4 regions of the Paenibacillus uliginis N3/975 genome follow, and region 2 is predicted to be linked to each of the others. Evidence: predicted binding sites of a transcription regulator. Region 2 holds the regulator's gene; each other region holds the start of a gene.

Region 1 (5,511 bases), 490 kb from region 2:
ACAAGAAGGTGAGAAAGCGGCCAAAATATACTGCTGTGCTTCCGAACGCAGCCTCTTCATGATGCACCTCCACGCTTAGCAGTGAAACGAGTAGTAGTGCCCCGACCCACAGTGATAAGGTCGTGAAAAAGGGAGACATGGCTGAGCCGTAGTTCGGAATCGGGTACAACCGGTTTTCTTTAAGTACCACCGGCTCCGCAAAGAATTGGCTTTCCTTCTCGAAATTGTTCTTGAGCAAACTGATAATCTCCCCGAGCTCCCCTTCTTGCTCCAGCTTGCGGAACCCGTCTGCGAGTTTGGAAATTTGCTGCTCGGCTTCTGGAAGACGGTTCTGTACGGCAATTGCTTCTTTTCCACCTGCGGCAAGGCCGGTTTCTGCATGCTGGAGAATTTGGTTTACATCAGGGAGTGCCTTTAAAGCCTGGTTTAGCTCGGTTTGGACAGTCTGAGCTGTCTTCCCCGCCCGTTCCAGACCTGCAGAAATCCGGGGGCCGATCTCGCTATCATAGCGACTTAGCAGCCTACCTGACAATTTGGCTGCATCATCTGCCAGCTGCTTTAATCTAGTGAGCTGATCTGCTCCAGCTTCACCATCTTCTCCTATGGCCGTAATGGCGGCCTGAATTCCTTCTTGAAGCGAAGCCCATCGCTCGCTGATACGTTTTAGATCGGCGCCCGCAGCGGCCGCGCCGGTGCCCGGTATAGCTGAATCCAGCTGTTGGAACAATTCGGACAGCCGTTTCGCCACTATTGCGGCTTCCCCGGCGCGTGTCCCAACCTCTTTCAAGCGAGCCTGAGCTTCCTCAGGAGAAATCCCGGACTGCTCTGCGAGGGCTATTGCCTGCTGAACGGAGGTTGCAGCTTCATTCAGAACAGCAAGGTCCTGCTTTACACGCGGCTCAAGCGACACGGACGCTTCGGATGCCTGTTTGGCAAATCCGGCAAGAGCCCCTGCCGCCTCCTGACCGCTGCGGCCCATCTCCTCCAGCACTGGCAGTGTCTTTTTTGATTGGGCGACCAGTTTGCTGGCGGTTTGCATATCCGTTATGGCGGTTTCCAAGGCCCTGTTTAGCTCTGGAAAATGATTCTCGATGCGAAACACTAAACTCTCAACCTTTTTAATCGTTGGGAGTTCATTTTCCAGCTCGATCCCAAGTTCATTGAACATTTGGAAGATAGTCCCGTCAGCTGTTTTAATAAAATTTTTGCTGACCTCTTCAACAATGCTGGACGCTCCTTTAGCTGTGACCTTTGGAGCGACTGCATTTATTTTTTCGTTCGTATAATATAGAATTTCCGCTTTTACCGGTTCGTCCGTAAGTACGGTGCCGATCCGTGCCGAGAAATCCTCAGGAATAACAATGGCGGCATAATCATCACCGTGTTGTACACCTTTTATAGCCGATTCTTGATCTGTAAACCGCCACCCCAGACTGTGGTTGTTCTGGAGTGAACGTATAATTTCTTGCCCTGCGTTGATCGGCGTGCCGTGAAGCGTCGTACCTGCATCCAAATTGGCTACCGAGATGGATAAACCGGAGGTTTGGCTGTATGGATCCCATGAGGATGCAATATTAAACCAGGCGTAGAGCGAAGGCAGCACGGCGAGACCTATAATCAATATGGCGGTAGCCCAATTTGTCGTTATGTTTTTGAGGTCGGTGAGGTAGATACGGATCATATTCCGAATGACACATCCCTCTCTTTCAAGTCCGTTTAGGCTAGTATGCCGCCAAATTTGAACCTGAATACCGATGAAGCCTGTTCATGGCTTCTTTCTGGATAAGTTCCCATGATAACCATAGAGTCCGGTGATAGCCACGGCACATAAACACGGCTTCAATTCCTCCAGATTTACGAGTTTCTTCCGAGATCCGGATACCGTGAACGCGAAGCCTTTGGCGGACAGACCAGAGATTTCTGGAGGTTTCCTTTTCAATGAGGCCGAGGCTACGGATATAAAGTGTGGGCATTTTCAGGGAAAGTGTATGAAGGGTATCGATGTCCCGTCTCAGCATTTTCAGCATAATGCCGTGTACCACATAGGATCTGACAAGCAGATCATCTTCTTCCGTCGGAACTGGAGGGAGGAGGGGGCTTTTCATCATGTCACTTCCTTACAATATAGAAACACATGTTCTTATACATTACTCATGTTAAACGACGTTTATAACTCTGGCAAGCCAAAAAAATTTTGGGGCCGGAACTCGTCTTCTTTTTGTTATAATGACAAATATGTGTCCGCTTGCGGCATGCAGAGGGATCTGATTCAGATAGCAGGGAGTGATATTAGTGATTTTGCACAAAGGGGAAGTTTTGTTCCATCAAGGGGATAGCGGTGAATTTTTATATCACATCAAAAGCGGATTGTTTAAGGTAACAAGGCTGCATGAGAACGGGAATATCGTGCTGTTCAACATTTTGTATCCGGGTGAGACAGTTCCGCATCACTCACTCATCAGCCCAAAGGAAACACATGGTACAGCCACAGCGGTCATCCGCAGCGAAATCGAGATCATCTCGGCAAAAGAATGGTACCGCGAGTTGAAGGAGAACCCAGACAGGCCGCTGGAAGTGGCAAGACTTTTACAAGAGAAGGTGAGGTTCATGCAGCAGCGCCTGGATCACCTGACGGTAGGCACTCCCGCTGAGCGGCTGGAGCTGTTGATTAAATGGCTCGATGATTATTCACAAGGATTGCATCTGACCGAACTGCTTACACAGGAAGAGATCGGTCAGTTGATCGGGGTGCGGCGTGAGACCGTGAATCGGCTGTTAAGAGGACAGCATTAAGAAAAATCAGGAGGAATGTTTCTTGCTGCATCATGTGGAGATAAATATAAGTGATTTGAATCGGAGTCGGGAGTTTTGGGGGTGGCTACTTACAGAACTGGGCTATCATCCATATCAGGAGTGGGACAGCGGCATTAGCTGGAAACAAGGAGCTACCTATCTTGTATTTGTGCAGACAGAGGAACGTTTTCTTTCCCATCCTTACCATCGGCGCAGAACGGGCCTGAATCATCTGGCATTTCATGCAACATCCCGTCAGCAGGTGGATGATATGGCGTCAGAATTAAAAAGAAAAGGGATAGCTGTCCTGTATGAGGACAAGTATCCCAATGCTGGTGGTCCAGGCCATTATGCCGTGTTTTTCGAAGATCCTGATCGGATCAAGGTAGAGCTTGTGGCACCGGACCACGAATAGGCCAGTTTAAGCTTCCAAAGATGCTGCAGGGCCGAAAAATTCATAATGAATCCGTTCGTCTGGCAGTCCGAGAGCCTTGAGATTCTGCTGTACCGAAGACATAAATGGCACGGGTCCGCAGAAATAGCAATCGGACATCGGATCGACCGTGTCGCGAAGGAAGGAAAGATCGATGTATCCCGTTTTATGGCAGGCTTCTCCCTCCAGTGGACGTTCGTAGATAACATAGGAGTTCAACTGTTTATGGGTGGAGGCCAGTTTTTCGACATGTTCCTTCATGGCATGATGGCTGCCGTCAATAGCGGAATGAATATAGGTTACAGGGCGTTGTGGCTGAGTAGAAAGGACTGCTTCAAGCATACTTACCATTGGAGTTAGACCAACGCCTCCGCTAATGAGCACAAGGGGATGTTCATCGGTCTGATCCAGCGTAAAGGACCCGGCAGGTGCGCTAAGCTCCACTACTGTGCCGGGCTCAGCATGGCTGTGAAGCCAGCTCGATACGATTCCGGCAGGTTTGTCTTCTGCGGCGTCTTCACGCTTGACACTGATTTTGTAATAAGGTTGTCCCGGGGCTGCAGAAAGGGTATAGTGCCGGATATGCGTATATTGCTCGCCTTCAGGCTTCACCCGCAATGTAATATACTGTCCTGGTTCATACTGGGAAATTGCTTGCCCGTCTTCGGGTTTTAAGTAGAAGGAAGTGATGACACGGCTTTCTTCCACTTTACGGTCGATGATGAAGTTCCGGTAGCCTCTCCACCCGCCCGGCGCAGCTTCAGCAGTGTTGTACATATCTGCTTCCACACTAATAAACACGTCGGCTATAATCTGGTAGGCCTTACCCCATGCATCCATAATCTCGGGTGTGGCAGCATCACCAAGTACGTCTTTGATGGCGGCGAGCAGTGTTTCACCAACGATTGGATAATGCTCTGGAAGGATGTTCAAGGCGCGGTGCTTTTCTCCGATTTGCTTGACGACAGGCAGTATATTTTCCAGACGGTCGATATTGGCGGCGGCAGCATAGACAGCACCCGCAAGGGCGGTTGGCTGTTTGCCTTGACGCTGGTTTGCATGGTTAAAAATATTTAAGAGCTCAGGATGATGTCGAAATAGTTTTTGGTAAAAAACGGTGGTAATTGCCTTCCCATGGACTTCCAGAACGGGAACTGTGGACTTGATGATTTCAATGGTATGTGGGTCTAACATGTCAATATCCCTCTCTTCCAAAAGTATCGTGTGACTTTTCTCATATAATTATAGGCAGTGTGGGAGAGGAGGGATGGTGATTTTGATCACAGGGCATATTTCAGAATCGTGAACATATACATGAATCTAATAAGTTGGCAATGAGTAAATTCACAACAACCTGGATGATTGCCATTTTTTTCAAGTAAGCTGTTTAGTTAACATCGTAAATGTGTTATAATATATTTAGCACAGATTGAACGGAAGGAGATTTCACCGGTGAGTTTCTTCTCTAGTTCAGTCTATCTATAACAAATTAACTAAACAAGAAAGGATCAGGATACCATGTGTCCCCGAAGGACGAATCCCCAAAGGACGATTTGGAAACGTTATGATCTCTCATACACATAGCTTCCTTCGTAGAGCGAAGTCGGACGTCTAAAGACAAGGACAGTCTCTGCGAAAGGAAGGAAGCTTTGATGCGAAGGATGAACTCCTCAAGGTTACCTTTCCGTAGAGGTTGGACTATGTCTGACCAATCTACTACGACTAGAGGGAGCCTGTATGAGGACAAGAAAAGACATCATTATGATGATGCACACGATGTTAGCTATGTTGTTTGGAACGTTTTTACTCGCATTTACCTATTATCACATTAATTTTCAGAACCATTTATCGGAAGGCGGATTTGTGGGGCTGGCGCTGCTGGGCAAGTATATTTTAGATATACCTCCAGCGCTTAGTATGATTCTTTTGGACATACCAGTGCTGATTATCGCCTGGTTCTTAAAAGGCCATAAATTTATTATCAACACAATGATTGCCGCTGGCATGTTTTCATTCTTTTATGCACTTATGGAACGTTATTCTCCTTTGGTTATTGATCTTAACCATAACTTGTTAGCAGCCGCTGTACTTTCTGGTCTGCTTACCGGATTTGGAGCGGGGATCGTTCTTCGCTACGGCGGAGCAACGGGTGGGGATGATGCCATATCCGTATTGATTAGTGAAAGGAGCGGACTAAAGGTAGGGACGGTATTTTTCTTAATGGACGCCGTCGTGCTTCTGCTCTCGCTGTTCTATCTGCCGCTGGTTGAAACGCTGTATACGAT
Region 2 (5,511 bases):
TCATAACTAGGGGTCGTCTCATGCTGAAGGCATCGCTTTACGATACGTAACTTTACATCAAAAGAAATTGGATTCCTTTTGGACATCATAAAAAACTCCCATCATTAGTAGAGTAGAATTTTGTTTTTTTCTACTGTCTACTATGATGGGAGCATATCAGAATTCTTGGACGGCCTGTTTTTTTCGGTCACGCTTTAACCTATTCAGTTACTTTAAGCTCTTTCATCGGCATAGAGTGCTGTCCAAGTGCAGTTACGTGTGATACAATCCGGTAAGTCCCCGGTTCTTTAAACGTCTTTTCCAGCTCGTAACTTCCACCTTGTGAATGCTTTACCGGAACTTTTGCCTGCATACCTCCACCTTCACGTGTGATTTCAAATTCAACAAGGTTTGCATCCTCGACAGGCTCACCAGATTGGGTCACCTTCGCTTGGATTATCACTTTCTCCCCGACAGCAGCCGTTTCAGCATTCAGAGTAAGCTCCACTAAGATCGGATCCATCATCATTAGCTCCTCATTCTTGTCTGCTTTGCTATCACTGCAGGCTGCCAAGGCGATTGCCACCATAATCATAGCGGAAATCAAAGCGTATCTTTTCTTTTTCACGATATCCACCTACTTTTTGAAATCATATGTAATACCTTTTTTATATTTTTTTCCTAATTCTTCAATTGTTCCATCATTATACATCTATTTAAACTGTCTAACATGTTCATTCACTTACAATTCTGTGACATTTGTCACAAAAAATAAACAAGAAAAAAGCCGGTAACCTCCACATCAATATGTGAGACGTCCGGCTTGCTCTTGTCTTTTAAGCTTGTTATGTTTTTATGAATTGACGAAAATTACAAAGAAGACAATATGTCATGAAGCTCTGACAAACTCTGAATTTCATAGTCCGGTACAATGGAGGAATCTTTAGGACGGTCCGTCCGGTTGATCCATACGGTTGTCAGTCCCGCAGCGTTTCCACCCTTAATGTCGGTAGTCAGCTTATCCCCTACCATCACAGCATTTTCCGGTTCAACCCCCAGTAAACCAAGAGCATGGGTGAAAATAGATGCATCCGGTTTACCTTTTCCAAAATCGCCCGAAATAACGATGTGATTAAAATAAGTTGCAAGTTCTGGAACTCCATCCAACTTTTCCTGTTGCAAATCAGGACTGCCATTCGTTAAAAGCAACAGCTTCACAGTGTTCTGCAGCTCTTTCAGCACATCAAACGTTTCATCATACACATACGGACGCTTTCTTCGTTCAGCAGCAAACCGTTCTGCTAGCTCTTCTGCCAGTTCATCGTTCTCTACTCCTAGAGACTTCAGCCCTCTGCGCCATGATTCTTTACGATAAACAGGAGCGAGCTCCTGAAGACGGCGGAACTCCGGCTGATCGCCTGCTGTAAAGTTCGCCCACAAGCCTTCAAATGGGTTAATGCCAATCAATTTCGTAAATGCAAAGGTGTCATAGGATTCGTACAAAGAGCGCGCTTCGCTTCGAACTGCTGTGAGCAGAGCGGTTGCATCAATTCCGGTGCTTTCCGCCCCAGCCTGACAAGTTACCTCAAATGCTTCCTCTACACTTCTTTCATCCCACAATAGCGTATCATCCAGGTCAAACAGTACCGCAGTTGCCGGCATCTCTCCATCTCCCTTTACATGCCCTCTAAAATAGCAGGCAAATCCATTATTCGTGCTCTACTGGGATATTATTGACTTTCGCAAATTGCTCCAGTCTTTCCCCCATCGCTTTTGTATCATAACGGTTAATCAAACGCGAGAACACCCAATTTCCGCCGCGAGCTTTATTCTCAATGACAACAGAACCTTGCAAAATTCTGATTTTGGATATTTCCGATGCCGTCAGCTTACGTTCGCGGTTAAATTTGAAAGTCGATACTGTGCTGCGTCCTACTTTCAAGTATGGTTTCCGTAAAAAAATCATCAAAGCCAACAAAATGTACAAACTGACTCCGATGTAGTTCATTGTCTTACTGCCTGTTCCCGCATCAACTGTAGCCAACCCGAGCAGCGCATAAAGAACAGCCAGTGCAAGCAAAATGATTGGCAGAACGTATTTACGTCCTTTAAATACATCTCCGTCACTGGTTGAAGTGTTCGTCGTTCCAAGTATTGCTTGTCCCTGCTTCTTGCGCTGTTTGTTAAGTTGAGACATATTCTTGCTAACTTTTCTTTCCCATGAACGAGACATGAGTCTCCCCCTCTTCGCTAAACTTCATATTATAGATCTCTTGAGCAGACAAGCGGAAAACGTTTAATGTTTCAAACCAGGACCGTCTTTCTCTTCATCTACCCATTCGATTGAATCCAACTGCTGTCGGAAGTTTCTCCGAAGATTATTAAGATAGACTTCACGAAGCTCGGAACGTTCTTTTTGTTCCTCCTCCGTCAACCCTTCATTTTTGTTTTTTCTCGCCAGAACGTTTATACGTTCTATTAAAGCATCGATATCCATACCTTCGCCTCCAATAAAAAATTCATTCTTAACTTTGACATGTCAAAAAGAGCTTGTCAAGGAAACCTCTCCTTACCAAGCTCGCATATGTGCTCTTCTTTATATTATACCATTATTTTAACAGATTATAAATTCCGTATCGGTGTATCATATCTTTCACCATAGAGGCAACGACAACACATCTCCAGCTTGAATATCCGGTCCTTTCAACTCATTAACTTCCCTAATAGAACTGATATATACCCTCGTGTCCATCTTCTTCGGTTTATGAGCCGCTGCAATACTCCAGAGCGAGTCACCAGGCTGCACAATAATATTCTTCTCCGCTGTCGGTTTCTCCAATCCCCCGGCAAAAACGGAAAATGCACCAGTACATCCTAAAACAACAATCAGCAGAATGAGAATCAATTTACCAACCCCACGTGACTTAATCAACTCTACCGTACGATTCCATAGAGAAGCCTGGCTATGTGTCTCTTCCTGAAACTGTCCTTCATAAATACTGCGGTATGTAGTGTATCTCAACATAATCATCATCCCCCAAACAAGTGTTCTCTTATGGATTTAAATATAACACGAACACTTGTTTGATTCAATACTTTTACGAACGGTTGTTCTATTTATTTTTTTAGAACTTATGTTTGTGCGAACGGAAGTTCTATGTTATAATTTTCCCAAACGTTACTAAATGGGGTTGATACGGAATGTCGAAGATATCCAGCCGCCAGCAGGCGATATTGGAATTTATCCGCAACGAAGTTCGGAGCAAGGGCTACCCGCCTTCCGTACGAGAAATCGGTGAGGCTGTCGGACTGGCTTCCAGTTCAACAGTACATGGTCATCTGGATCGTTTGGAGAAGAAAGGCTTAATCCGTCGTGACCCTACGAAGCCAAGAGCCATTGAGCTGCTCGGGCAAGAAGAATCGGAGAACAGTAATTTATTCACACACACCATCTCCAGAGTTCCTGTCGTCGGTAAAGTTACTGCCGGTGTTCCTATCACTGCTACAGAGAACATTGAAGACTATTTCCCTCTACCGCAACATTTTGTAGGGGACAACAAAGTATTCATGTTAACCGTAATGGGTGACAGTATGGTTGAAGCTGGCATTCATAATGGGGATTATGTGATCGTCCGTCAGCAGCAGACCGCTGACAACGGCGACATTGTCGTAGCTATGACCGAGGAAGATGAAGCCACTGTGAAAACTTTTTATAAAGAGAAAGACCACATCCGTCTCCAACCGGAGAATCCGACATATGAGCCTCTTCGCTTAAACCATGTCACCATACTTGGTAAAGTTGTCGGCGTATTTAGAGATATCCACTAGGTTTAATCTCCATACACAAATTAAAGGTTACCGTCTTGTCTTGGACAAGCGGTAACCTTTTTTATATCTTCTTTTGGAATTCCGTCTTAGGTATAACGTAAAATCCACTATATTAACATAACCTAACCCTTCTGATCTATAGTAAGAAAGCATTTTTCCATGCCCCTTATTTCCTATCTCCTACTTCCTTTTTTTAATTCTGACGTCCCATTGTTTAAAACATGGGCACTTTATATAATATTTCCAGCCCATACCGACTGGATGGTATCTGAATGAAAATGAAAGCGTTCAAACATTTAGTAACCATTTGGCGAGAAAAAAAGTGAAGGAGACAAGGATGATGAAGAAGAAGATTGGGATTATTACGGCAGCTATTGTAGTAATGTTGACCTTGGTTTTTGTACCGGTACAGCAATCTTACAGTGCGGAGGGGTCTGCGACAACCGGCATTGTCGGTAGTGCTCTTGATGGACAGTTTAACCTCAGTCATGTTATCAAAATTTATGTTCCGTCAACGGTAAAGGGCAATATTCCGATTACTGAAGAAGCACAGCAAAAGTATGTTGATCAGGCACTCACGAAATTTTCCGAATGGTTTGGCGGTGCTACGGCTCTAGATGGTGAAGGTGCTTGGGTCGATAAAGACAAAACACTGATCAAGGAAAACGTAACGATTGTGTACGCTTTTGCTGAAACATTAGATAAAAAATCGATTAATCAAGTGGTGGCTTACGCAAAGCAACTGAAAGAAGATCTCGCTCAGGCTTCGATATCCCTTGAAGTGGATGGTAAGATGTATTTCATTGAATAATAACGGCCTCATTTTAAATCTAATGGAATCACAATTCATTTCTAATACGGAGTATTCAGGTACCTAATAGTATAAGAAATATGTTGATCTACAGCTCAAGCTTTGTTTTCTTCTGATGATGCCTTTGCGAAGCTAGAAAAATTATCAGAATTGCATGCTAAAAAGATCATTACCGATGAGGAATATCAAACAAAGAAAAATGAACTTCTTTCGTCAATATGATAAGTGAAATAAAGATAGCCATAAATAAACAAAAAAATGAAGACCCTACCACTATAACTGGTAGGGTCTTCGTTCGTTTTTCTTAATCACGATCTACGTGTTTATAACTCCTCTTTTCGATATCGATATCACTCGGTCCTATTTGGACCCATTGTCCAACATTTCTATCCGTGTATGCATACGTGACATGCGGCTCGTCCTCAAATATAATGTATACAGGAAATCGAGGTATTTTGCTAAAACGTGCTTTTATACTTGCAATATCCTCTTCGTTATAGTTTTTTTCATTAATAAGGTAGGAATGTAAATCATCCTCAAGCTTATTTAACTTCGATTGTAATAAAATATACCCAAGAATTAAAAGAATGACTAAAATTGCAAAGAACCATACGACTTTCTTCATATAAGCTACCCCCACAAACAAAAACCCTCAGCGCTTAGAGCGCCAAGGGTTTCAGCTATTAGTACAGAGTCATGTATTGATCGCGTTCCCATTGATGAACTTGCGTTCTATACATATCCCATTCGATTTCTTTCAGTTCGAAGAAGTGAGCCAAGGCGTGATCGCCAAGTGCATCACAGATGACTTCGTTGCGGAGCATTTCATTCACAGCTTCCTTCAGGTTAGCTGGCAGGCTAGGAATGCCTTCTTCGATACGCTCTTCTTCAGA
Region 3 (5,511 bases), 1.8 Mb from region 2:
CTTTGCGGTGGCCCATGAGCTTGGGGTCCCGATGGTGTTTGCCCGGCGAAAAAAAACACTGCTGGCCGATCCGGATGCATTGTGTGAGCGTGTGCCTTCCTTTACGAAAGGGATCGTTACGGATATCATGATGTCCCGCCAATATATCGGAGAGTCCGATAAAGTGCTGTTTATTGATGATATCATTGCAAACGGAGATGCAGCCCGAGGGTTGATCAAAATTATCGAACGTGCGGGTGCCGAGTTGGTAGGTCTCGGTGTTGTTATTGAGAAGAGCTTCCAGGCAGGAGCAAGAACGCTTCGCGAACAGGGTGTTGAGGTCGAACCGCTTGTCCGCATCACTTCGCTTGAAGATGGGAAGATCAATTTTGGGGACTAGCTGTTCAAGAGTTGGCATATTCTCTATTTCATTGAACCGAGCCTAAAATTTTTACAACTTCTTTTCGGACCCGCTTTTTTGTCATATAATAAAAGGGTAGGAAAGAGAGAGGAGGCAACACAATGGGGAAAGAACCGGTAACCGAGCCGTTTTTGATTGAGAAGTTGAATGGTGCAAAGGTACATTTTGAACGTGCTTTGGATTGTAAACATACGGAGTTTGATGATCTTTATCCCTATATGATTGAACATCCTCAGTTTTTCTGGTATAAGCGTTATGTTGCTTGGTCTGAGTTGCTTACGATCGCTGGTCTGTGTGAGGAGCTCTCCTACGAATGGAGAGAACAGTTTACATCACAGCAGGTGGAGTATGTTGAGAAACGGGTGATGTCGTCGACGGTGCTTGATTTCTGGTTTGAAAAAAACGATAGCATCGAGCCGGCACAGCGTTAGTGGACTTACAGGGAGCATCTCAGCCGGGATGTTAAACCATATCACACTCAAGAGACCTAAATGATTCCATTTAGGTCTCTTTTTGAAATATGATATATTTCCCGCAGACACCGATTCTTGTCGTATATATCGACACAGGATCATTATTATGGGTATTATACTGCCGAATAGAAGGAGATAAGGACTATGATAAGTGACGAACAGTTGGATGCACTGCGATTATCGGGTGAGAGAGTCCGGGTTGTACGGGACGATCTAGAAAGCAATGATGTTGTAGGCATCGTGGTTGCATGGGATTCGCAACATGTGCTTATCCGCCGCCGAAACCGCCGTGTGGTGAAGCTGGACCGCAACTATAGCTTTCAACTTTTTGGAGAACCGCGGACAAGCCCACTGGCTTAGAAGCATAGATCCTCATCAATAGGGACACCTTAATCAGGAAATCAGATGAACCAGTGAGGTGTTTTGCGCGATGGATTTATCCAATGATAAAATCAGCTCATACAAAAATGAGATCCTTCATCTCAAAGAAGCCATGCCGAAAGTGGCTGAGTCTTATCATCATTTTACAGGGGCCTGTTTCCAAGACGGCGAGCTTGACGAAATGACGAAACAACTCATTGCGCTTGGTATCGGGTTGTTCGCAAACAACGAATTATGCACGTTCTATCATATGGAAGAAGCGCGCTCAAAGGGCGCTACCGACACGCAGATTATGGAAGCTGTGGCTGTTGCGTCAGCAGCAGGCGCAGGACATGCATTGGCTCAGGGATTAATGCGTGTGCAGCCCAACCTTCAGTAGAATTTAGATTTCTGCTGATGAGTAAATGAACCGTCTCGCTTGACTGGCTGAGTGCTGGAAAGGAGACGGTTTTTTTACGTGGTGACGAGAAGGATCGGGCCGGGAAATAGAGTGAATTGATTTGACTTTGCAATGGTCTTACTGGCCAGCTGCTGCGACTTGGGGAGGTCTGGTGTTCGAAGGAGATAGACCAAGATAAACGCGCATTCGGGTCATCATTTCTTCACGGAAGGACGGCCACAAGATTTCCATGCTTCCGACATAACCGCGACAGGCGTAACGTGCTTCGATTCCATTGTGACCTCGGTGTATATCAAATACTTTGATAGTCCGGGAGGCAAACTCCTGTTTAACCTCCCTTAGCAGAATTGCAGCACGCTTTGCACCATTTTCCACCACTTCAACGTACAACTGAGGCGTTTTGAATACGCCGCTTTCCTGAATAATCCGGCAATCTCTTTCGAAAACTTTGTGTATGAACATAAGGAGCAGGTAGCTTTTGATCAAGGATCTTTCTTCTGGTGTAATTCCTGTGATTGCCATTGATGCTCACCGCCTTTATATAGAAAATCGTTAATTAATACGAACTTACGTTCTTATTTTAACCCGTTTTCGATTGTTTAATCAAGATCCAAAAAAATGTTGACTCCAGTTAGTTAGCATGGTATGATATATCTTGTCGCCGCGATGATATCTCATCGAAGTGGCAAGATACATGCGGTCGTGGCGGAATTGGCAGACGCGCACGGTTCAGGTCCGTGTGGGCTAACCCCCGTGGAGGTTCGAGTCCTCTCGACCGCATCCTTAAGAAGACGTTTCCTTGCGGAGACGTCTTTTTTGTGCGTGTTGTTTCTTCTTACATATTTGCTGCTTCTTTCTCAAACACTATAGAACAGGTTTCTACAGTGAAAGGAGAATTTCATGCGTAACATGGGGTCGAAGTATGTAACGGCAGTATGGTCCGCCTTGTTGACAGTTTTGCTGGTGGGAGCTCTGTCCGTTGAGGTGGTAGAGGCTGCTTCGCATGATGTACAGAGTCTGGATCATGAGGTTTGGCGGCTTGATACTTCAGCAGGTGATATAAAGTCTGACACGGGAAGTAGCTTGAAAAAGGATTCGGCTCGGTCCGAAGCAGCAGAAAAAGAGGAGAAGGATTCACCACGGTCAGAACAAGAAAAGAAGGATTCTACGCCGGATAACAAGCTAGCCATTATTATTGATGATTTTGGCAACGGGCAAAAAGGTACCGATGAAATATTGAGCTTGCCGATAAAAATTACGGTTGCTGTAATGCCTTTTCTGCCGACAAGCAAAAGTGATGCGGAACGGGCATATAAGCTTGGTCATGACGTAATTATCCATATGCCGATGGAAGCGAAGCAGGGGAGAGCTAAATGGCTCGGGCCCGGAGCTATAACGAGTAAGATGACGGACGAAGAGATTCGAAAGCAGATGGAAGAAGCCATTGATCATCTTCCGTTTGCTGTGGGTATGAATAATCATATGGGTTCCAAAATTACAGGTGACGAACGGATTATGTCCATCGTGCTCGATGTTTGCAAGGAACGGGGGTTGTTCTTTATAGATAGCAAGACCAATTATCATTCTGTCACCAGTAAGCTCGCTACCGAGAAAGGCATGCCGAATATAGGGAATGAGATTTTCCTGGATGATGTGCATACAGTCAAACATGTTACCAAACAGCTTAAGTCAGCCGCAGAGCAGGCGGTACAGAATAAGTCATGCATTACAATTGGTCATGTAGGAGTATTTGGTGAACGGACAGCTGCCGCATTGAAGGGTTCAATCCCCGAGTTGCAAAGACAGGTGCAGTTCGTTGGAATTCAAGAACTCGTACAGGACAAATCCAGTTGGAAGCCGAACCCATTGCCTTCCTACTAAAAAGAGGCGTTTCACTCTATATGATGAGTGGAAACGCCTTTTTAGGTGATATTAATGCATAAATAAAAATGAGTTAGTTGAAATAAGCGAAAAATGCAAAACGGCCCTTGGTTAAAGGGCCGTTAGATAATTGGCGATACCATCTGCAATCGCTTCGGCAATTCCCATCTGGCCGTTTCGGCTGCATAGCTTTTCCCGGTCATGAGCATTACTGATAAAGCCGGTCTCCACAATGACGGCGGGAACTTCGATCCGGTTTAGCAAATAAAAGGGTTTGCCAACTGAAGTATGGCGGTTGTTCTTATACAGAATGTTCAACTCACGTTGTATGGATTCTGCCAGAATGGAACTTCGCCCCTCTGCTTGATGGAGAACGATACCACCCGTTTTGGATTTGTTTTTGCCCCAATTCACGTGGATGCTTACAACCATTTTTGTAGGAATCTCACTGCTCAGTTGTTTGCGCTGGGCCAAATCCTTCCGATGACGGGATCTGCTGGCATGCCAGCGATTATCATCACTAAGTGCATAATCTGCATCCCGGTTTAATACCGCATGATATCCTTCACTGCGCAATAACATAAACAACCGACGTGAGATCTGCAGATTGATGTCTTTTTCCAAAATATCGCCATAGGATGTGCCCCCGTCAATTCCACCGTGTCCGACATCAATCAGAATGACATCATGAGGAAAAGGGTGGTGCTGTTGCGTTTCCCTGTTTCCCAATTCGTGATGAAGGTGGTCTTCGGATTGGAGAGCAGGATTATGCTGCTGTATGCTGTTAGCCTTCGAATCGGACGGAGATGGAGTCCTAGCAGCCATATGGTTGTCCGCATATACCTGAAAGGATGGAAGGCAGAGAGCAAGGGATAAAGTCATCAGAACAGCCAGTGATATTCGTTTGATCATGATGCGCCCTCTTTCGTCATAATGTGGGTCTTCAAGTCATAAACCATTGGCTATATTTTGTGCAAAAAACGGGAAAACATGCTGAGGTCTAGAATGTTGAAATTCGGTGCATCCTGATAAGGAATACGATAAGTTTGGCGTTTGAGGAGGGTTAATATGGCAAACAGTAATGACCTCATTAAATATATAACGGAACGTGTAGTGACATATATCGATACACCGAAGGAAGACAGGAAAAGAAGGCGGGGAAAGGAACCGTGGACTGTCCGCTGGTTTGGTATGATCCCGTTCTCCGTCTCGTTGTGGAAGGATGATCTGGTGTCCAAAAAGAGCAAAAAACGCAGGGCCAAGTAAATTAGCGCTGCGTACCATTATAGGAACCGGAAGCAGTAAAAGTGGGGATGTTCCAAAAGGTCAATTGACCTTGGGCATCCCCATTGTCTGTTGTGAGACGCTGCGCGAACGAATCATTCCTACACGGTGGTGAACACAAGGCAAGGCTGCAAGAAAAGGTGAGCGAGCTGCTTCAAGTAATGGAACAAGAAGAACAGCGAGAAGCCGCCTAAGGATGAATCCTCGGGCGCCTGGGACAGCTCCCTGTCGGATGATGTTTTAATAAGTTCTTGGTGATCTAAATGGAGATGATGGATGGAGGCTGTTATTCTGATGAATTCGATTCCTCATGGAACTTACCCGGACCGATCAGATTATCAGCGGGTACAAAACGGATCAGGTCGGTTTTCCGCTGCGGTACGGTTACATAAATCGCTTCGGATTCAAGTTTGTCATTATGAAACCAGCGCTGCCATCCCGTAAGATTGAATGGGGCGCCGAAGGCTTCGTTCTGTTTGTCCGCCGTAAAAACGAGTGATTTTCGGCTTCCTGCTGGGAGCAGATGTATCAGATCATTTCCGTTTTTAATGGGCAGTGTCGGTTTGCTAAGCCACATCAGGTTTTGGTAAGGGTCCTGTTCACCTTGGGTGGTTATGACGGAGGCGACTGTCCAAGTACCAGAAGAATTTAAGGCCATAGCTTTAACGTTTTTCTTCCCTGACATAAACGGA
Region 4 (5,511 bases), 1.3 Mb from region 2:
ATCGATCAGGAGAATTCGAAAAAGATCAACATCCTGATCCGTGATTCGAAGCTGAAGGTAAAGAGCCAGATACAGGGAGACCAGATTCGAGTTACAGGCAAAAGCAAGAACGATCTTCAGGCGATTATGCAGCTGCTCCGCAAAGCGGACCTTCCGCTGGACCTGCAGTTCACTAACCTGAAATAAGCCTAGGCCTCCCTTCGTATGCGAGGAGGAGGTTTTTCTTTTTTTTTGACATGGACCAGCCTTAATATTATACTGAAAATCGATATTACAGGAGTTCGGAGAAGATTATTGGTGGATGAATGCAAGCAATGTTATCCGCTTAACATTTTGTACATAAAATTAGATTAGAAACTCTCAACCCCAATATAGGGAGGTTGCTTCATGAATTTACCGAATCGCATAACGTTGGCCCGGATTTGCCTAATACCCATAATGATGATTTTTTTGCTGGTGGACTTCGGTTTTTACCCGGATCCGATCGTATGGAACGGTTTTAAGCTACCATACAACCAGCTCATCGCTGGGCTGATCTTTATACTGGCGGCCAGCACGGATGGAATTGATGGTTACCTGGCGCGTAAGAACAATATGGTAACCAATCTTGGCAAACTTTTGGATCCGCTGGCAGATAAACTGCTTGTTGCTGCTGTGCTCATCTCATTGGTTGAGATGGGAAAGGTGGAGTCCTGGATCGTGGTCGTGATTATCAGCCGTGAATTTGCTGTGACCGGATTGCGTCAAATTGCCCTTCTTGACGGAGCTGTTGTAGCCGCAGGGAACTCGGGTAAGTTAAAGACGGTAATTCAGATCGTGGCTATTGTGGCACTGATGATTAACAACTTTCCGTTTGTGTTCTTTGGAATTCCGTTTGATCAGATTGCAATTTGGGCGGCAGCATTGATCACGATCTATTCCGGTGCAGAATATTTTGTGAAAAACAAACACCTTCTCAGGGGTACTGGGGCATAATAGCAATAGGAGAAATCCTATTGCTTTTTTCTTCCATTTTCACATAGATCAGGATAGGGTAATAAAATCAATAGAGAGATATAATCAGGAGGTTGTCGTGGTATGAAAGCTGAAATTGTTGCGGTCGGGACCGAATTGCTGCTCGGCCAAATTGTTAATACAAATGCACAATACTTATCCAGACAATTGGCGGGTATGGGGATTGATGTGTACTACCAGACCGTTGTTGGTGACAACATAGAGCGCATAAAAGAAACGTTGAAGCTTTCCTGCAGTCGTGCCGATATCATCGTACTGACGGGAGGCCTTGGACCGACACAGGATGATATTACGAAGGATGCCTTGGCGGAATTCATTGGTACTTCATTACATATTGACCGGATGGCGATGGATAACATTGACCGATTTTTTATGGACCGTGGTAAGGAAATGACAGAGAACAACAAGCGTCAGGCACTGGCTATTGATGGGGGAACTCCGCTACCGAATGAAACTGGACTTGCCGTTGGTAATGCAGTTACGCATGAAGGAACTCATTATATCGTGCTTCCGGGACCGCCGAGAGAGCTGATGCCCATGTTTGAGCAGCAGGCCATGCCTTGGCTCATGCAGCATGTACTTACGAATGAGCTACCACTCTACTCCAAAATGCTTAAGTTTGCGGGGATCGGTGAATCTGCGCTGGATGACCGTCTATCGGATTTGATCAGTACCCAGACCGATCCAACTATAGCGCTATATGCAAAAGAAGGAGAAGTGACGGTTCGAATCTCTACAAAAGCTCCCAGCGAGGGAGAGGCTATGGAGAAGTTGAACGAGCTTGAAGTACAGATAAAAAGCATCGTGCCTGAACATATGTATGCCAGTGAAGATGTTCCGATTGAACAAGTGATTGTCGATATGATGGCTGATCGGGGCTGGACACTCAGCGCTGCGGAAAGCTGCACTGGTGGTCTTGTTATGGAGACCCTCACATCCATTCCGGGCAGCGCGAAGATGCTGCTTGGCGGAATCGTCTGCTATACGAACCAGATCAAGCATAAGCTGATCAATGTGCCGCAACAACTGCTTGAAGGCGAAGATGCTCCGGGCGCTGTTTCACCTGAAGTTGCTGAGGTTCTTGCCGAGCAGATCCGGATGGTGACAGACAGTGACTTCGGTTTATCGGTGACAGGTGTCGCAGGTCCAGGGCATGCCGAGCGCAAGCCGGTAGGGCTTGTGTATATCGGGTTGTCTGAACGGGGCAAGAAGACTGAAGTTCATGAACTTCACTTTAAAGGAAACAGAGAGATGATACGTATCCGCGCGACCAAAGCGTTGCTATACCGTTTATGGCGCAGACTTACAGCGGTGCAGCCTCAGTAAAAAATTAACAACAGACTTGAATCATAAGTTGTCTGAAAGTATAATTGGTATACGGAAGAACCGTGGCATATCAGATGATGTGGCCGCGGTTTTTGCTGTTTTGGGAGCTGCCGCGGCTGAAGCCGGGGGGTGGAGCGTCCAGTAAAAAAAACGAATGTATGTTCGAAAAAAGGCTTGGCAAACGTGTAAAAACAAGGTATTATATTACTATCAACAGTTGAAGGGTTGTGGAAGAATTGTCAGATCGTCGTGCTGCGCTGGATATGGCGCTTCGTCAGATAGAGAAACAGTTCGGTAAAGGTTCGATTATGAAGTTGGGTGAATCAACCCATATGCAAGTGGAAATCGTGCCAAGCGGATCTTTGGCATTGGATATAGCATTAGGAACAGGCGGTCTGCCTAAAGGTCGGATCATTGAAGTCTATGGACCGGAATCTTCCGGTAAGACAACGGTGGCACTTCATGCTATAGCTGAAGTTCAAAAAGCGGGTGGACAAGCCGCATTTATCGATGCCGAGCATGCTTTGGACCCGTCATACGCCAACAAATTAGGTGTCAACATTGACGAGCTTCTGTTGTCCCAGCCGGATACGGGAGAACAAGCTCTTGAAATCGCTGAAGCACTTGTCCGCAGTGGTGCTGTTGACATTATTGTTATTGACTCCGTAGCAGCACTCGTTCCGAAAGCGGAGATCGAGGGTGACATGGGTGACTCTCACGTGGGTCTGCAAGCCCGTCTGATGTCGCAGGCTCTTCGTAAATTGTCTGGAGCGATCAGCAAGTCGAAGACGATTGCTGTTTTCATCAACCAGCTTCGTGAGAAAGTCGGTGTAATGTTCGGTAATCCGGAAACGACTCCGGGCGGCCGTGCATTGAAGTTCTATTCTACAGTTCGTCTTGATGTCCGTCGTATTGAGAGTATCAAGATGGGCAATGACATAGTCGGTAACCGTACACGTGTCAAAGTCGTAAAGAATAAAGTTGCTCCTCCGTTTAAGCAGGCTGAGATCGATATTATGTATGGTGAAGGCATTTCGAAAGAAGGAAGCCTGATTGATATCGGTACAGAACTTGATATTGTAGATAAGAGCGGTGCATGGTATTCCTTTACAGGCGAGCGTTTGGGCCAAGGTCGTGAAAATGCGAAGCAATTCCTGAAGGAACATCCGGAAATCGCAGACGTTATTGAGAATAAAATCCGGGAGTCAAGCAACCTGACTACCAATGTGCCTGTTCCTAGTGAAAGCGATAAAGCGAAGGAAGAGCAGGAAGAGCAAGAATTGTTTAAAGCAGAATAGTTCACCGTATATTTGCGGTGTCTGAAAGGCCGCCGGTGCTAATACATCACCGAGCGGTCTTCTTGAGTATATGAATCTATCTGTTTTAAGAATTTTGTATTTTAAGTAGAAACGTTTGCCGTCTGTATAGTGCGGGCGGCAAGCGTTTCTACTTGTTTACTGCGGAAGAGCAGGAGGAGAATTATGGAAGAAGAATACAATAACCAGCCAGTACCACAAGAAGAATTGAACGGTGTCTCTCATTTTCCGAATGGTGAGGATTTGATGATCACCTCTGTGGAAATGCTGCGGAAGCCCAAGCACCGCTATCTAATTACCTTTGGTCGATACAGCATGTCGGTACATGAAGATGTCATGATCAAATACCGGATGATGAAGGGGAGTATATTCCGGAAGGAAGAGCTGGAGGAGATCGTTGTTGCAGATGAGCGGCAGCAGGCTTATGTTGAAGCACTGCGATTTCTGGAACGGAAGCCTCGAACGGCTCAGGAGATTGCCCAGCGTCTTAACCAGAAGGGAATGACAGCTGACGGGATAGAGAAAACGATTATTCGACTGCAGCAGGAACGTTTAGTTGATGATGAATTATATGCCAAACAGTGGGCAGAGCAGCGGATCACAAGGCAGAAGAAAGGGCGGATGTGGGTCAGGCAGGAACTCCGTCAGAAAGGGATACAGACTGAACTCATTGCCGATGCTTTGAATGAAGTGAGTGAAGAGGATGAATTGCAGAGCGCTTATACTGTGGGACAGAAGAAATGGTACCAGATCAAAGGAGATGCCCTGGAGCGCAAGCGTAAGACGGGAGCTTTCTTGATGCGCCGGGGTTTTACGGGCGAACAGGTACGCAAAGTTATTAACAAACTGATTGCAGAGGACCGTGAAGCGGAAGAGAATCTTGAAGAGCCTGAAGTGTTTAATTGACAAATATTGCTTATTAGGACTCTAAAGTGCTGTTTTTGGATGATCATGGTCATTAATCAAGTGCTTTCCCTTGACAATTTCTTTTCTTAAATACTAAAATGAAAATGAATCTTTATCATTTATAGGTGCCTTTTTCCTTCCAAAAAAGTTACTTTTATGAAAGATTCGATTCATGATTCGCCAATTCATAGTGAAATGTAATCTGCCGGTATCGGCGGGCTATGCGTATGTTACACCATACGCAATGTTGACGGCAGAATAAGCTGCCGGAATTTTATGTATGAATGAAGCTAGAGTGACATGACAATTGAACATTTCCCAAGGAATGCCTTGGAGGAACCAACGAGGAGGTGAACAGATGGAAACCCTGATCTGGATCATAATCGTTCTCGTTGTAGCCGCTATATTCTTTGGGTTCGGTTATTTTATTCGCAAATCCCTTGCAGAAGCTAAAATTTCTAGCGCAGAACATGCCGCCATTCAGATCGTTGAGAACGCAAAGAAGGAAGCGGAAGCGCTGAAGAAAGAAACGGTACTCGAAGCTAAGGATGAAGTCCACAAAATTCGGGCCGAGGCTGAAAAAGACACTCGCGAACGTCGGAATGAAATTCAACGACAGGAACGCAGATTGTTGCAAAAGGAAGAATCGCTGGATAAAAAATTGGAATCTTTGGAACGTAAAGAAGAACAAGTGGCGAACAAAGAGAAACGAATTGAAGAAACCCAGCAGCAGATTGATTTGATTTACAAAAACCAGGTAACAGAATTGGAGCGAATTTCCAATCTGACCATGGAAGATGCCAGAAGCATCATTTTGAGCAACGTAGAGCAGGAAGTTCGCCACGAAACCGCGCAGATGATCAAAGAACTTGAGCAGCAGGCTAAGGAAGAGGCAGACAAGAAGTCGCGTGAAATTATTACGCTTGCCATCCAACGCTGTGCAGCTGAT

The links. The regulator LexA, encoded in region 2, represses DNA repair genes until DNA is damaged. The targets are predictions, from matches to a motif close to CGAACATATGTTCG.
Region 1: B9N86_RS18930 (YhjD family protein) is a predicted target of LexA. The motif match lies at 2,231-2,244, and genes of this name have one in related genera.
Region 3: B9N86_RS07815 (YhjD family protein) is a predicted target of LexA. The motif match lies at 2,217-2,230, and genes of this name have one in related genera.
Region 4: recA (recombinase RecA) is a predicted target of LexA. The motif match lies at 2,492-2,505, and genes of this name have one in related genera.

What each region holds. Positions count from the first base shown of each region.
Region 1 is NZ_LT840184.1:3,982,367-3,987,877, reverse strand. Features, by position in the region: gene B9N86_RS18935 (YhgE/Pip domain-containing protein) at 1-1,690, opposite strand, end outside; gene B9N86_RS18930 (YhjD family protein) at 1,722-2,108, opposite strand; gene B9N86_RS18925 (Crp/Fnr family transcriptional regulator) at 2,293-2,793, shown strand; gene B9N86_RS18920 (VOC family protein) at 2,816-3,208, shown strand; gene hmpA (NO-inducible flavohemoprotein) at 3,215-4,420, opposite strand; gene B9N86_RS18910 (YitT family protein) at 4,964-5,511, shown strand, end outside.
Region 2 is NZ_LT840184.1:3,493,659-3,499,169, forward strand. Features, by position in the region: gene B9N86_RS16445 (helix-turn-helix domain-containing protein) at 1-89, opposite strand, end outside; gene B9N86_RS16450 (FixH family protein) at 200-607, opposite strand; gene B9N86_RS16455 (HAD family hydrolase) at 850-1,641, opposite strand; gene B9N86_RS16460 (hypothetical protein) at 1,688-2,212, opposite strand; gene B9N86_RS16465 (DUF896 domain-containing protein) at 2,276-2,476, opposite strand; gene B9N86_RS16470 (LysM peptidoglycan-binding domain-containing protein) at 2,633-3,004, opposite strand; gene lexA (transcriptional repressor LexA) at 3,181-3,807, shown strand; gene B9N86_RS16480 (DUF3574 domain-containing protein) at 4,145-4,618, shown strand; gene B9N86_RS31005 (SHOCT domain-containing protein) at 4,721-4,840, shown strand; gene B9N86_RS16490 (DUF3139 domain-containing protein) at 4,923-5,243, opposite strand; gene glnA (type I glutamate--ammonia ligase) at 5,302-5,511, opposite strand, start outside.
Region 3 is NZ_LT840184.1:1,697,101-1,702,611, forward strand. Features, by position in the region: gene B9N86_RS07795 (xanthine phosphoribosyltransferase) at 1-379, shown strand, start outside; gene B9N86_RS07800 (hypothetical protein) at 502-831, shown strand; gene B9N86_RS07805 (hypothetical protein) at 1,018-1,233, shown strand; gene B9N86_RS07810 (carboxymuconolactone decarboxylase family protein) at 1,304-1,633, shown strand; gene B9N86_RS07815 (YhjD family protein) at 1,772-2,176, opposite strand; tRNA gene B9N86_RS07820 (tRNA-Leu) at 2,351-2,434, shown strand; gene B9N86_RS07825 (divergent polysaccharide deacetylase family protein) at 2,555-3,535, shown strand; gene B9N86_RS07830 (N-acetylmuramoyl-L-alanine amidase) at 3,647-4,450, opposite strand; gene B9N86_RS07835 (YqzE family protein) at 4,604-4,801, shown strand; gene B9N86_RS30595 (hypothetical protein) at 4,885-5,013, shown strand; gene B9N86_RS07840 (hypothetical protein) at 5,106-5,511, opposite strand, start outside.
Region 4 is NZ_LT840184.1:2,145,375-2,150,885, forward strand. Features, by position in the region: gene B9N86_RS10145 (YajQ family cyclic di-GMP-binding protein) at 1-186, shown strand, start outside; gene pgsA (CDP-diacylglycerol--glycerol-3-phosphate 3-phosphatidyltransferase) at 388-975, shown strand; gene B9N86_RS10155 (competence/damage-inducible protein A) at 1,078-2,340, shown strand; gene recA (recombinase RecA) at 2,577-3,638, shown strand; gene B9N86_RS10165 (regulatory protein RecX) at 3,822-4,562, shown strand; gene rny (ribonuclease Y) at 4,921-5,511, shown strand, end outside.